DNA from 2 places in the Nonomuraea rosea genome. Region 2 is predicted to be linked to the other one. Evidence: riboswitches for the same ligand, from Rfam matches in the RefSeq annotation. Region 2 holds a riboswitch; the other holds the start of a gene.
The links. A riboswitch is a leader RNA that binds a small molecule or an ion and turns the genes downstream of it on or off. The one in region 2 is predicted to bind glycine.

Region 1 (7,234 bases), on a different contig from region 2:
GCGCGGTACGAGGAGCCGCCGCACGACCGAGCCAGCTATATAAGGAAATTTCGCGACGATGCCGAGTTCGCGGTCCTGGCCGCGGCCCTCGACGCGAACCTGCCCTTCCTCGGCATCTGCCGCGGCCTCCAGGTCCTCAACGTGGCCCTCGGCGGCAGCCTGCACCAGCACCTGCCCGACGTGGTCGGCCACACGGACCACTCCCCCGCGCCGGGCACGTTCGGCGCGCTGCCCGTCACCCCCGCCCCCGGCACCAAGCTGGCGAAGGCCCTGGGGACGAGCCCCGTGACGGTCCCGCACTATCACCACCAGGCCATCGACCGCCTCGCCCCCGGCCTCACGGTCGCCGCCACCGCGCGGGACGGCACGATCGAGGCGGTCGAGCTGGACTCGGCCCCCTTCACGCTGGCCGTGCAGTGGCACCCGGAGGCCGCCGAGGACTGCGCACTCTTCGAGGCGCTCGTCGCGGCCTGCTGAGCCGTTACTGGAAAGCTTCTTTACGAATATCTGAGCCGAAAAACCAGCAAAACCCCTGGAAAACGGGGCCATAGCGTGACGTTATGGGAAGTTGTTGGGTACCGCACTCTCCTGCACGGGTGTCAACCTGAGGGCATCCCCAGCCGGCCGGGGCTCTTCCACTCCACACCCCCCTGAGGAGCCAGAGAGTGAACCCCAAACTCAGGTTGGGGGCTGCCGCAATGCTCGCGTTAGCCCTGACCACCAGCTCGCTGACGGCGGCCGCGAGCACCCGGACCGCGCAGGCCGAACCGCCCACCCCCGACGAGCGCAGGAACGCGATCTCCACGACGCACAGCGCGATCCTCGCCGGCCCGGCGGCGCTGATGGCCTCCGAGAAGGACACGTTCACGCTGACGTCGACCGTGGCCGGCGTCCGTGGCCGGCAATATCTCACCTACGCTCGCACGTACGAGGGCCTGCCCGTGTACGGCGGCGACGTGATCGCCGCCACCGACGACTCCGGCGCGGTGATCACCACACTGACCACCGGGCAGCGCACCGAGATCGCGGTGAGCACCGAGCCGAAGGTCGCCGCCCCCGCCGCCGCGCTGACGGCCAGGGCCAGGGTGGCCAGGCCCCAGACGGTCGCCACCCCCGTGCTCTCCGTCCACGCCGCCACCGCCAGACCCCGCCTGGCCTGGGAGGTGGCCGTCGCGGGCGGCACCGCGGCCGGGCACGAGACCCGGATGCACGTCTTCGTGGACGCGGTCACCGGCAAGGTGATCGACGCATGGGACGACGTGCGCGACGGCACCGGCAGCGGCTACTACAACGGCACCGTCACCATCGACACGACGCCCTCGTACACGATGCGCGACCCCCGCAGGAGCGGCGTCGCGTGCGGCGGCCAGAACGGCACGCCGTACACGAAGACCACCGACACCTGGGGCAACGGCTCGGGCACGAACCTGGAGACCGCCTGCGTGGACGCCCTGTACGCCGCGCAGCGCGAGTGGGACATGCTGCGGGACTGGCTCGGCAGGAACGGCATCAACGGCCAGGGCGGCGGATATCCCTCCCGCGTCGGGCTGAACGCGGTCAACGCGTACTGGAACGGCTCCTACGGCTCGTTCGGCCACAACTCCGCCAACAGCCAGCAGCTCACCTCCATGGACGTGGTCGGGCACGAGTTCGGCCACGGCATCTTCCAGTTCACCAGCGGCGGCGCGGGCAGCGGCAACGAGACCGGCGGCATGAACGAGTCCACCGGCGACGTCTTCGGCGCGCTCACCGAGGCCTTCGCGAACAACCCGAACGACCCGCCGGACTACCTGGTGGGCGAGGAGGTCAACCTGTCGGGCTCCGGCCCGATCAGGAACATGTACAACCCGGCGGCGCTCGGGCATCCCAACTGCTACAGCGCCTCCATCCCGAGCACCGAGGTGCACGCCGCGGCCGGGCCCCAGAACCACTGGTTCTACCTGGTAGCCGAGGGCACCAACCCGTCGGGCAAGCCCGCCAGCACCCGCTGCGACAGCGGTGCGGCGATCACCGGCATCGGCATCCGCAAGGCCGGCGAGGTCTTCATGTCCGCGCTGAACACCAAGACGCAGCCGTGGACGCACGCCAAGGCGCGGGTGGCCACCCTGCAGGCCGCCAAGACGCTGTATCCGGGCAGCTGCACCGAGTTCAACGTGGTCAAGAGCGCCTGGGACGGCGTGAGCGTCCGCGCCCAGTCCGGCGAGCCGACCTGCCAGCAGGGCGCCAACGACTTCTCGGTCGGGCTGGAGCCCGCCTCCGGCAGCGTCACGCCGGGGCAGAGCGCCACCACCACGGTCCGGACCACGGTGACCGGCGGCTCGGCCCAGTCGATCACCCTGCGTGCCGGAACGCTGCCCGCCGGCGTGACGGCCGCGTTCAGCCCGGCCACGATCACCGCCGGTCAGACCTCGGCCCTGACGCTCACCACGTCGTCGAGCAGCCCTCAGGGCAACCACGCCATCACGATCACGGCCGACGGCGCCGACGTGGACCGGCAGGCCACGTACAACCTGCGGATCGGGCAGACCTCCCAGGACGACTACTCCTTCGGCGTGAGCCCGTCCTCCGCCTCCGTGCAGGCGGGAGCCTCCGCCACCGCGACGATCAGCACGCAGGTGACCTCCGGCCAGGCGCAGAGCGTCACGCTGTCGGCGGGCAACGTGCCGCAGGGCGTGACCGTCGGCTTCAGCCCGCAGACGATCACGGCCGGCCAGTCGTCCACGGTGACGATCACGACCACGAGCGGCGTCACGCCGAGCACCTACGCCATCAGCCTCAACGGTGACGGCGCCAGTGCCGACCACTCGGCCTCGTTCAGCCTGACGGTGGGCGGCGGCCAGGGCACCACGTGGCAGACGTACACGGCCTACGCCGTCGGCCAGACCGTCACCTACCAGGGCGTCAGCTACCGCTGCCGGCAGGCGCACACCAGCCTGCCCGGCTGGGAGCCGCCCAACACGCCCGCGCTCTGGCAGCGGGTCTGAACGCACAAGCTGGGCGGTCACGCCGGGGTGGCCGCCCTCCGGGCGAGCAAGCCTGACTCCACGAGCCGCCGCGCGCGGGCCGACCTGCCATGACCGGTCCGCGCGCGGCCTTTCGCATTCCGGAACGGCAGATCGGCACGCGACAACACCCCCATGGCGGCACTAGGCTTGCGGACATCACCGGCGAAACCGTGCGGGAGAGCACCCTGACAGCCGGTCAGGTGTCCCTGAAGGAGCAAGCCCTCCCCGCGAACCTCTCAAGGCAAAGGACCGCACGGACTAGGTGACCTCTGGAAAGCAGGCCTGCGGGGCCTCGCCGAAGGTGAAAGTCCGGTAAAACTCGGGCGAAGCTCTCAGGCACCCATGACAGAGGGGGAGGATGCTGGCATCCAATCCTGTCCTGAGGTGCGACAAATGTCCCGACCTACACCGCTACGTGACGTTCACCAGAGCCTCGGCGCGACGCTGACCGACTTCGCGGGGTGGCTCATGCCGCTCCGGTACGGGAGCGAGTCCGCGGAGCACAAGGCCGTTCGCGAGGCGGCCGGGCTGTTCGACCTCTCGCACATGGGCGAGATCTTCCTGACCGGCCCCCAGGCCGGCGAAGCCCTGGACTACGCCCTGGTCGGTCATCTGTCGGCGCTGGCGCCCGGACGGGCCAGGTACACCATGATCGTCAACGAGCGGGGCGGGGTGCTCGACGACCTCATCGTCTACCGGCTCGGCGACGAGGAGTTCATGGTGGTGGCGAACGCCTCGAACTACGAAAAAGTCGGGCACGAGCTGAAAAATCGTGCCAAGGCGTATGACGTGGTGGTTGAGGATCGGTCGGACCAGTACGCGCTGATCGCCGTACAGGGCCCGCGCTCCCAGGAGATCCTCGCCACGCTCACCGACGCCGACCTGGCCGGGCTCAAGTACTACGCGGGCCTGCCCGGCCTGGTGGACGGGCGGCAGGCGCTCATCGCGCGCACCGGCTACACCGGCGAGGACGGGTTCGAGCTCTTCGTGGCCAACCAGGACGCCGTCCCGCTCTGGAACGCGCTCACCGCGGCCGGCGAGCCGTACGGACTCCAGCCCGCGGGCCTGTCCAGCCGGGACACGCTCCGGCTTGAGGCGGGCATGCCTCTGTACGGCAACGAGCTCGGCGCCGACCTGACCCCGTTCGACGCGGGGCTGGGCAGAGTGGTGAAATTCGACAAGCCCGGCGACTTCGTCGGCAGGTCGGCACTCGAGGCGGTCAAGGACGATCCGCCCCGGCGCCGGCTCGTCGGCCTGGTCGCGCAGGGCCGCCGGGTGCCGCGCCATGGCTACCCGGTCACCAAAGACGGCGCCGTCGTCGGCGAGGTCACCAGCGGTGCGCCCTCCCAGAGCCTGGGGCGGCCCATCGCGATGGCCTATGTGGACACCGGCGCCGAAGCAGGCCTGGCCGTGGACATTCGGGGCAGCCATGAACCTATGGACCTGGTTGAGCTGCCCTTTTACAGGAGGAACAAGTGAGCAACATCCCTGACGACCTCAGCTACACCAAGGAGCACGAGTGGGTTGCCGGGCTCGACGACGGTCTCACCGTGACCGTGGGCATCACCGCCTTCGCCGCCGAATCCCTTGGTGACGTCGTCTTCGTGCAGCTCCCCGAGGTCGGCGCGGCCGTCGAGGCGGGCGACTCCGTCGGCGAGGTGGAGTCGACCAAGTCGGTCAACGAGATCTACGCGCCGGTCGGCGGCGAGATCGTCGAGGTCAACCAGGCCATCGTGGACGACCCCGGTCTGGCCAACAGCGACCCGTACGGTGAGGGCTGGATGTTCCGGATCCGCATCGAAGGCGACCCGGAGGACCTGCTGTCCGCCGAGGAGTACACGGCGCTCACCTCCGGCGAGTCCTGACCGAACCAACGAGAAGCCGGGGTCCCGCACCGGGCCCCGGCCCTTCATGAAGGGCGCACATCAATGGCGATCAGCGTCTTCGACCTCTTCAAAATAGGCATCGGCCCGTCGAGCTCCCACACGGGAGGCCCGATGGCGGCCGCGCACAAGTTCGCCCGCGGGCTGGCGGACGACGGGCTGCTCGACCAGGTCGCCCGGGTCCAGACCATCCTGTACGGCTCCCTCGGCCTGACCGGCAAGGGCCACGGCAGCGACAAGGCGGTCCTGCTCGGCCTCTCAGGCGAGAAGCCCGAACTGGTCGACGTGGACACCATTGACGCCCGCATCACCGCCATGCGCGAGTCGGGCACGGTCAAGCTGTACGGCACGCACGAGATCCCGTTCGTCATCGGCGAGGACCTCGTCTTCGAACGCAAGATCTCCCTCCCCGAGCACCCGAACGGCATGCGCTTCACCGCCTGCGACGCCGCGGGCGGCACGCTCAGGGAGAAGGTCTACTTCTCGGTCGGCGGCGGCTTCGTCGTGGACGAGAAGGCCACGGGCGCCGACCGCATCAAGCCGGACGACACCGTGCTGCCCTACCCCTTCACCACCGGCGAGGAGCTGCTCAAGCACTGCTCGAGCACGGGCCTGTCGATCTCCGCGCTCATGCTGGAGAACGAGAAGGCCTTCGGCCGTACGGAAGAGGAGATCCGCGCGGGCATCCTGCGGCTCTGGCAGGTCATGTCGGACTGCGTGCGCCGCGGCATCTCCAGGGAAGGCGTCCTGCCCGGCGGTCTCAAGGTCAAGCGCCGCGCCAACCAGCTGCACCGCCGCCTGCAGTCGGAGCCGCCCGAGAAGGACCCGCTGCAGGCCATGGACTGGGTGACGCTGTTCGCCCTGGCGGTCAACGAGGAGAACGCGGCCGGCGGGCGCATCGTCACCGCCCCCACCAACGGCGCCGCGGGCATCATCCCGGCCGTGCTCACGTACTACACCCGCTTCACCCCGCACGCGGACGACGAGGGCGTGGTCCGCTTCCTGCTCACCGCCGCCGCGATCGGCGTGCTGTTCAAGGAGAACGCCTCGATCTCGGGCGCCGAGGTGGGCTGCCAGGGCGAGGTGGGCTCGGCCTGCTCGATGGCCTCCGCCGCGCTCACCGAGGTCCTCGGCGGCACCCCCGAGCAGGTGGAGAACGCCGCCGAGATCGGCATCGAGCACAACCTGGGGCTGACCTGCGACCCGATCGGCGGCCTGGTCCAGATCCCGTGCATCGAGCGCAACGCGGTGGCCTCCAACAAGGCCATCACGGCGGCCAGGATCGCCCTGCGCGGCGACGGCAAGCACTACGTGGCACTCGACAAGGCCATCAAGACGATGCGCGACACCGGCCGGGACATGCTCGACAAGTACAAGGAGACGTCGCGAGGCGGTCTGGCCGTCAACGTGATCGAATGCTGACGACCCGATTCGTGGCTGAAGTGCGAACACCGAGTGGAGCTTTGCGATGACGAACCCAGTGCTGGCACGGCAGGAGTGCGCGGCGACCGTCCTGGGCGGGCCCACCGCCATCATCGATCTCGGCGGCCTGCGCATCGTCACCGACCCGACCTTCGACGACGCCGGGCCGCAGGGCTACCTCACCAAGACCGCCGGTCCGGCCGCGACCGAGGACGAGGTGGGGCCGGTCGATCTCGTGCTGGTCAGCCACGACCTGCACCCTGACAACCTCGACGTGCGCGGGCGCGCCTTCGCGCTGGCCGCGCCGCTGGTCCTCACCGGCCCTGCCACCGCGAAGCGGCTCGGCTCTCCGGCGATCGGCCTGGCCCGGTGGGCCTCCCACTTCCTCCCCCGTCCGGACGGCGAGGGCGAGCTGACGGTTCTGGCGGTGCCCGCGGTGCACGGCCCCGAGGACGGCGAGCGCGACGGCGACGGCAACGTCAACTGCGAGGTCACCGGGTTCGTCCTGGCCGGGCGGGGCCTGCCCACCGTGTACGTCAGCGGCGACAACGCCTCGATCCGTACGGTGGCCGAGATCTCCCGCCGGGTGCCGGAGATCGACGTGGCCGTGCTGAATGCCGGGGCGGCCCGGGTCCCGGCGAAGTTCAGCGGCCGTCCCCTGTCCCTGGACAGCCGCCGGGCCGGGGCCGCGGCCGCGATCCTGGGTGCGTCGGTCGTGCTCGCGGCGCACTACGACGGATGGGCCCACTTCTCGGAGGGCCGCGCCGACCTGGAGCTGGCCTTCGAGGAGGCGGGCTTGTCGTCGTTGCTGCGGATGACCGAGCACCGGACCTGGGTGCCGCTCAAAGCCTGACCCGCCCAGGTCACGGCCTGGGCGGGCGTCCAGGGCCGGGATCGGGCGTCGGGGCGCGGTTTCGGCCGGTA
Region 2 (7,234 bases):
CGCGCCAGCGCGCCCGCAGCTCGCCCAGCACGATCTCCCAGGCCTCGTCCTGCTTGACCGGCGAGCCCGGCGCCCGCGCCCCCGCCACTCTGAACGCCTGCGTCACCCTGGCCACGCTGGCCCCGGCCCCGAGGGCGGCGTCACGGACGGCCACCAGGTCGGGAGCGTCGACTCTCCCGGCCGACCCGTGGGTCAGCACGAGCAGCAGTCTGGGGTCCGCGGCCTCGTCCACCTCGACCAGAGCGGGCCCTCGCGGGGTCATGACCTTCATGCCAGCACCGTACCTGGGGAGGATCTCACCTTGGACCTCAGGTGGGATGACGGCGCGGCGCAGGGGATGGATGATTACTCTCATGCCAGACAACCGCCCCATCCGGGATGACCTCCAGGCCACCCTGGACGCCCGCCGTGATCTCGGCCCGGAGTACGAAGCCGCGCTCGTCGAGTCGTTCGTCGAGCGCCTCGACGCCACCATCTCCGCCCGCGTCCGGGCCGAGCTGCACCACCACGGGGCCGAGCCGCCGCACAAGCGGTCCACCCCGGGGGCCGCGATGATCCCGATCACGCTGGGCTCGATGGGCATCGGCATCCCGCTGACGGCCATCGCGGCCGGCAACGCGGGGCTGGTGGGGCTGACGATCACCTGGCTGGCGATCGTGATCATCAACGTGGCCGCCGCCATGGCCATCATGCGCCGCGGCTGACGAGTCCGGTCAGCGGCCGCTGACGACGGGCGGGGGCAACGGGAGCGCCTCCGCCACCTTGGCGAGCGAGCGGCCGGTCAGGCGTCGCGGTGGTAGCGGAGCCGGACCTCGGCCGACAGCGCCGTGTCCTCGTGGTTGAGCCCGTACGACCAGACCTGGTCCGCGTCCTCGGGCCGCCCGCGCAGCGGCAGCGTACGGGCCAGCAGCTCGATGGCCAGCGCGCTCGTCTGCGGATCGGCCGCGACGTCCTCGACCGTCTCCGCGAACTCCGCGCAGGCCAGCTCCAGATGCACGATCCCGAGCTGGACCCGCAGCCCCGGCACGTCCTGCGCCTCGGCGAACTCCAGGGCGTCCATGATGACCTCGGCCGCCGCACCGGCCTGCCCGTGCTCCAGCAGGAGGTCGGCGAGCTGCTGGGCGGCGTGTGCCGCGACCCGGTCGTCCCCGGCCGCCATGGCGGCGCGCAGCTCTCCGTTCGCCTGCTCCGGGTCGTCGGCCGCCATCGCCAGGCGGGCCAGCGCGAGGTGGGCCAGCGGCACGTAGGCGGCCGTCCCGACCCCGAGCACGGCCTGCCAGGCGGCTCTGGCCTGGTCGGCCCGGCCTTCGCGTTCGAAGCCCTGCGCCAGGTGGCAGGCCGCCTGGGCCGCGTATTCGGGGTGCCCGGTGGCCAGGGCGGTCCTGGCCGCGGCTCTGGCGGCCTCGACGTCGCCGCGCTCGTCCAGCACCACGGCGAGGCCGACGGCGGCCTGGGCCCTGTCGGGGTCGGCCGGGTCGGCGGCCAGCTCGCCGAGTATGGCGGCGGCGCCGTCGAGATCACCGCGTTCGGCCAGGCGGCGGGCGGTGTCGAGAGGCGGGATCTGCAGCTCTGAGGACGTCAAAGAGAGCTCCTTCGGCGGCGGTCGCACCGAGCCTAACGACTTCCGGCGATCATGTCTGCTCAGTTGACGCCGAAGGACTGGATGGCGCTCCCCATGCCCGCGGAGGAGGTGCTGCTCCCCCGCGGGAAGGCGGTCCTCAGTCCTCGTACGCCTCAAGAGGCGGGCAGGAGCACACCAGGTTCCGGTCGCCGTAGGCCTGGTCGATCCGCCGCACCGGCACCCAGTACTTGCCCTCGCGCAGCGACGGCAGCGGGTAGGCCGCCTCAGAACGCGAGTAGGGGTGCCCCCACTCGTCGGCGCTGACCGACTCGGCCGTGTGCGGCGCGTTGCGCAGCGGGTTGTCGGTCTTGTCGTAGTCGCCGGAGGCCACCTTGGAGATCTCCCCGCGGATGGCGATCAGCGCGTCCACGAACCGGTCGAGCTCGGTGAGGTCCTCGCTCTCCGTCGGCTCGATCATCAGCGTGCCCGCCACGGGGAAGGACATGGTCGGCGCGTGGAAGCCGTAGTCGATGAGCCGCTTGGCCACGTCGTCCACGGTGACGCCGGTCTCCTTGGTGATCTGGCGCAGGTCCACGATGCACTCGTGCGCCACCAGCCCGCCGCGCCCGGTGTAGAGCACCGGGTAGTGCGGGGCCAGGCGCCTGGCCAGGTAGTTCGCCGACAGGATGGCCTGCTCGGTCGCCGCGGTGAGCCCCTCGGAGCCCATCATCCTGATGTAGGCCCACGAGATCGGCAGGATGCCCGCCGACCCGTACGGGGCCGCCGAGACGGGCCCCACGGGCGTGCCGTTGTGCAGCGGGTGGCCGGGCAGGAAGGCCGCCAGGTGGCCGCGCACCGCCACCGGGCCGACGCCGGGGCCGCCGCCGCCGTGCGGGATGCAGAACGTCTTGTGCAGGTTCAGGTGCGAGACGTCGGCCCCGAACTCGCCCGGCTTGGCCAGCCCGACCAGCGCGTTGAGGTTGGCCCCGTCGACGTAGACCTGGCCGCCGGCGTCGTGCACCTTGGCGCACACCTCGGTGATCGTCTCCTCGTACACACCGTGCGTGGACGGGTACGTCACCATGATCGCGGCCAGCGCGTCGCGGTGCTTGTCGATCTTGGCGTCGAGGTCGGCCAGGTCGACGTTGCCGTCGGAGTCGCAGGCCACGACCACGACGCGCATGCCGGCCATGACGGCGCTGGCGGCATTGGTGCCGTGGGCCGAGGACGGGATGAGGCAGACGTCGCGGCCCTCGTCGCCGTTGGCGCGGTGGTAGGCGCGGATGGCCAGCAGGCCGGCGAACTCGCCCTGCGAGCCCGCGTTCGGCTGGATCGAGACGGCGTCGTAGCCGGTGACCTCGGCCAGCCAGCCCTCCAGCGTGCCGATCAGCTCCAGGTAGCCCTCGGCCTGGTCGTCGGGCGCGTAGGGGTGGATCGCGGCGAACTCGGGCCAGGTGATCGGCTCCATCTCGGTGGTCGCGTTCAGCTTCATCGTGCAGGAGCCGAGCGGGATCATCGAACGGTCGAGCGCGATGTCCTTGTCCTGCAGCCTGCGCAGGTAGCGGAGCATCGCGGTCTCGGAGCGGTGGCTGTGGAAGACGGGGTGGGTCAGGTACGCCGACTCGCGCGCCAGCTCGGCGGGCAGCGCGTCCGCCGCGCCCTCGATGTCCACGTCCGAGCGGTCGAGGCCGAAGGCGGCCCAGACCTTGGCGATCTCGGCGGCCCCGGTCTTCTCGTCGCAGGCGACGGACACGTGGTCGTCGCCGGCCCGCCAGAGGTTGACGCCCTGCCCGGCGGCGGCGGCGACCACCTCGGCGGCCTTGCCGGGCACGCGGACCAGGACGGTGTCGAAGAACTCGCCGTGCACGACCTCCAGACCGGCCTCGCGCAGGCCGGCGGCCAGCGCCGACGCGTAGCGGTGCACCCGGTGGGCGATCCCGCGCAGGCCCTCGGGGCCGTGGTAGACGGCGTACATGCCGGCGATGACGGCGAGCAGCACCTGGGCGGTGCAGATGTTGCTGGTGGCCTTCTCGCGGCGGATGTGCTGCTCGCGGGTCTGCAGGGCCAGGCGGTAGGCGGGGTCGCCGTCGACGTCCACCGACACGCCCACGAGCCGCCCCGGGAGCTGGCGCTGCAGGCCCTCGCGTACGGACATGTAGGCGGCGTGCGGCCCGCCGAACCCGAACGGCACCCCGAACCGCTGCGAGGAGCCGATCGCGATGTCGGCGCCCAGCTCGCCGGGGGCGGCCACCATGGTCAGGGCCAGCAGGTCGGCGGCGGCGACGACGAGCGCGCCCGCCTCGTGCGCGGCGGCGGCCACGGCGCGGAAGTCGCGCAGGCGGCCCGAGGCGCCCGGGTACTGCACCAGCACGCCGAAGCACTCGGGCAGCTCGCCGTCGAGGGGGTGCTCCACGAGCGTGATGCCGAGCGGCTCCGCGCGGGTGGCGAGCACCGCCTTGGTCTGGGGCATCGCGTCGGCGTCGACCACGAACACGGCGCTCTTGGACTTGCCGGCCCGCCGGGCCAGCGTCATGGCCTCGGCGGCGGCCGTGGCCTCGTCGAGGAGGGACGCGCCGGCCACGGCCAGCCCGGTGAGGTCGGAGACGACCGTCTGGAAGTTCAGCAGCGCCTCCAGGCGGCCCTGCGAGATCTCCGGCTGGTACGGGGTGTAGGCGGTGTACCAGCCCGGGTTCTCCAGCAGGCTGCGGCGGATGACGGCGGGCGTGACGGTGTCGTAGTAGCCCAGGCCGATCATCGAGGTGAGCACGCGGTTGCGCCCGGCCAGGGCGCGCAGCTCGGCGATGGCCTCGGCCTCGCCGATGGCGGCGGGCAGCTTGAGCCGGTCCTTGGCCCTGATGGCCTCGGGGACCGCCACGGCCACCAGATCCGCGACGGACTCGAAGCCCACGGCTTCGAGCATGCGCAGCTGCTCGGACTCCGATGGGCCGATGTGCCTGGATGCGAACGGCGGTGCTGACAGGTCGGTCATGGAGATTGCCTCCCGAGGCTTATGGAGACCGGCGCCAGGGCGCGGACGAGTGCCGGATCTCCCCCTCTGTCAGCGCGACAGCGCGACCCCGGGAAGGGCGGCGTCACGACCTGAGAGCTTCACCCCCGGGACAGGGGCTTGCACCGTCGGTGAGGCGCGCCTGGCGGGCGCACCTGCTTTCCAGAGTTGCCTCACCCGAGCGGTACAGGTTGCCTGAGAGATTCCGGGGAGGGTTGCTCCTTCGGCGCCCACGGGACCGGTGGTCCCGGGGACTCTCCCGCACGGGGTCGTCAGCCTTGCTGTCCTAGATTACTACGGTGTGCCGTGTTCGCCGGTCCACCGGGGTTCGCTCTCAGCCGATGCGGCGCGCGCGGCGCCGCTGGGCGAGCTCGTCAGCGGGGTGGTCGGCCGGGACTGTGTCCTCGACCGCCGCTCTTTCCCCCGGCAGCTCCGCGAGCGATCCCTCGACTTCACGCCAGACCCTGCCCAGCGCGATGCCGAACACGCCCTGGCCGCCCTGGAGCAGATCGATCACCTCATCGGCCGAGGTGCACTCGTAGACGCTGACGCCGTCGCTCATGAGCGTGATCTGCGCGAGGTCGCCGACCCCGCGATCACGTAGATGCTGCACGGCCGTACGGATCTGCTGTAGTGACACCCCGGTGTCGAGGAGCCGCTTGACGACCTTGAGCACCAGGATGTCGCGGAAGCTGTAGAGGCGCTGCGAGCCCGAGCCGTGCGCGGCTCTTATCGTGGGCTCCACCAGAGCCGTGCGCGCCCAGTAGTCGAGCTGCCTGTAGGTGATGCCGGCCGCCGAGCAGGCCGTCGGCCCGCGGTATCCGATGTCGTCCGGCAGCGCCGACGGCTGCTCGTCGAAGAGCAGACCCTGCTCTCCGGCACGCTGCCGCGCGCTCTCGCGCCGAACCGGATCTTCCTGGCCGGCCGTCTTTCCCTCGCCGCTGCTGACCGCCACGCGGACCTCCGGCTTTCTCTCATCCCGTGGCCTGATCTGGGGGTTCGTAAAGGGCGACCACGGGTTTCACTTGCACCGTAGGACCGTGACCATGCTCAGTCAACGATCCGGCTCGGCGCGTCGTGAAGCGTAAATGCACTGAAATACCTACCCCGCCCTGCCAAAGTCTTCGGGAGTGATCGTGTCAAGGAACTCCCTGAACTTCTCCACCTCGTCTTCCTGGTCGTCTGGAATGATCACTCCGGCCTCCTGGACGACCTCCTCGCTGGCGAAGATCCTGGCTCCGGTGCGCAGGGCGAGCGCGATGGAGTCAGAGGGCCGCGCGCTCACCTCCACGCCGTTGGAGAACACCAGGTCGGCGAAGAAGATGCCGTCGCGCAGGGCGACGATGTTGACCGCGCGCAGGCCTACGCCCAGGGCGCTCAGCACGTCGCGGAAAAGGTCATGCGTGAGCGGCCTCGGCGGCGGCTCCTCCGCCTGGGCCAGGGCGATGGCCGTGGCTTCCGTCATGCCGATCCAGATGGGAAGGAACCGTTCCCCTTGTGCCTCCTTGAGCAAGACGATCGGCTGATTTGTGGGCATTTCAACTCGAACGCCCACGACCTCCATCTGCAACACGGGCTGCTCCGTATTCCTGACCGGTCACCCGGCACAGCTATTTGATCGGCGCTTCTGCTGACTCGCTACTGCAATTCAACGTAACACCCGGCGGGGCTCGAATGTGCCTTCGCCTCCTAGCCCGCTACGGTCTCAACGACCCAGGACCGACCGGACTCCCATGCGGACAAGGGCTGCGTGCAGATCGAGCAGAAGCGTGGACAACTCCCTGGCGACTTCGTCGGCCTCGCCGATGGCTCCGGGGGCGCGCCGCTTGAGTATGGGGGCGACGGTCTGCTCGACCAGACCGCACTCGCGCTCCGCCGCCGCCTTGACCGCCCGCAGGTGCCGGGCGTGCAGGCCGAAACGGGTCAGCGCGCCGACGCTGCGGGCCACCTTGAGCGCCTCCTCGTCGTAACGCCTGGCCACCGGGGCGAGCAGGCCGTAGTCCTCGAGCTCGGCGAGCGTCTCCTCGTCGATCTCGGCCGCCTCGATCAGCTCGGCCCTGCTGAGCTTGATCTCCTGCACGTGCTGCACGGCACGCGGGAGGCCGAAGCTCTCGGCCATCCTGTCCTTGATCACGCGCAGCGGCAGATAGTGGTCACGCTGCTCGGTGAGGATGAAGCGCAGCTGCTCCACGTGCAGGTGCGTGAACTTACGGTAGCCGGAGGGGCTGCGCTCCGGCTCGATCAGCCCTTCGCCCTCCAAGAAGCGGATCTTGGAGATGGTGACATCGGGGAACTCGCCCTGCAGCAGGGCGAGCACCTCCCCGATGCTCATATGCGAGCGTGCCGCCTGGGAGCTCATGCGGCCTCCCTGGCCGGCGTGAGCGCGCTGGGGGCCGCGCCGATCGGTCGCTCGCTCCGCTCGCTCATGTGCCGGCGTGGGCTCGCATCAGGAAGACCAGGCGGAACTTGCCGATCTGCACCTCGTCCCCGGAGTGCAAGGGGACCTCCTCGATCCGTTCCCTGTTGACGTAGGTGCCGTTGAGGCTGCCCACGTCGCGCACGGAGAACTGGCCGCCGCGATGGCGGTAGAACTCGACGTGGCGGCGGGAGACGGTGATGTCGTCGAGGAAGATGTCGCTCTCCGGGTGACGCCCGGTCGTGGTCAG

Region 1: it holds a riboswitch for glycine, as region 2 does, so the genes downstream of both, gcvT (glycine cleavage system aminomethyltransferase GcvT) here and gcvP (aminomethyl-transferring glycine dehydrogenase) in region 2, are expected to answer to the same signal.

Annotation. Positions count from the first base shown of each region.
Region 1 covers NZ_BAABDQ010000019.1:26,069-33,302, forward strand. Annotated here, with positions in the region: gene ABEA43_RS35725 (gamma-glutamyl-gamma-aminobutyrate hydrolase family protein) at 1-477, shown strand, start outside; gene ABEA43_RS35730 (M4 family metallopeptidase) at 699-2,984, shown strand; glycine riboswitch at 3,169-3,267, shown strand; gene gcvT (glycine cleavage system aminomethyltransferase GcvT) at 3,399-4,484, shown strand; gene gcvH (glycine cleavage system protein GcvH) at 4,481-4,870, shown strand; gene ABEA43_RS35745 (L-serine ammonia-lyase) at 4,934-6,310, shown strand; gene ABEA43_RS35750 (MBL fold metallo-hydrolase) at 6,357-7,163, shown strand.
Region 2 covers NZ_BAABDQ010000035.1:14,348-21,581, forward strand. Annotated here, with positions in the region: gene ABEA43_RS49460 (alpha/beta hydrolase family protein) at 1-271, opposite strand, end outside; gene ABEA43_RS49465 (hypothetical protein) at 354-704, shown strand; gene ABEA43_RS49470 (tetratricopeptide repeat protein) at 782-1,582, opposite strand; gene gcvP (aminomethyl-transferring glycine dehydrogenase) at 1,719-4,550, opposite strand; glycine riboswitch at 4,741-4,840, opposite strand; gene ABEA43_RS49480 (MerR family transcriptional regulator) at 4,903-5,523, opposite strand; gene ABEA43_RS49485 (bifunctional nuclease family protein) at 5,671-6,141, opposite strand; gene ftsR (transcriptional regulator FtsR) at 6,274-6,927, opposite strand; gene ABEA43_RS49495 (double zinc ribbon and FHA domain-containing protein) at 6,992-7,234, opposite strand, start outside.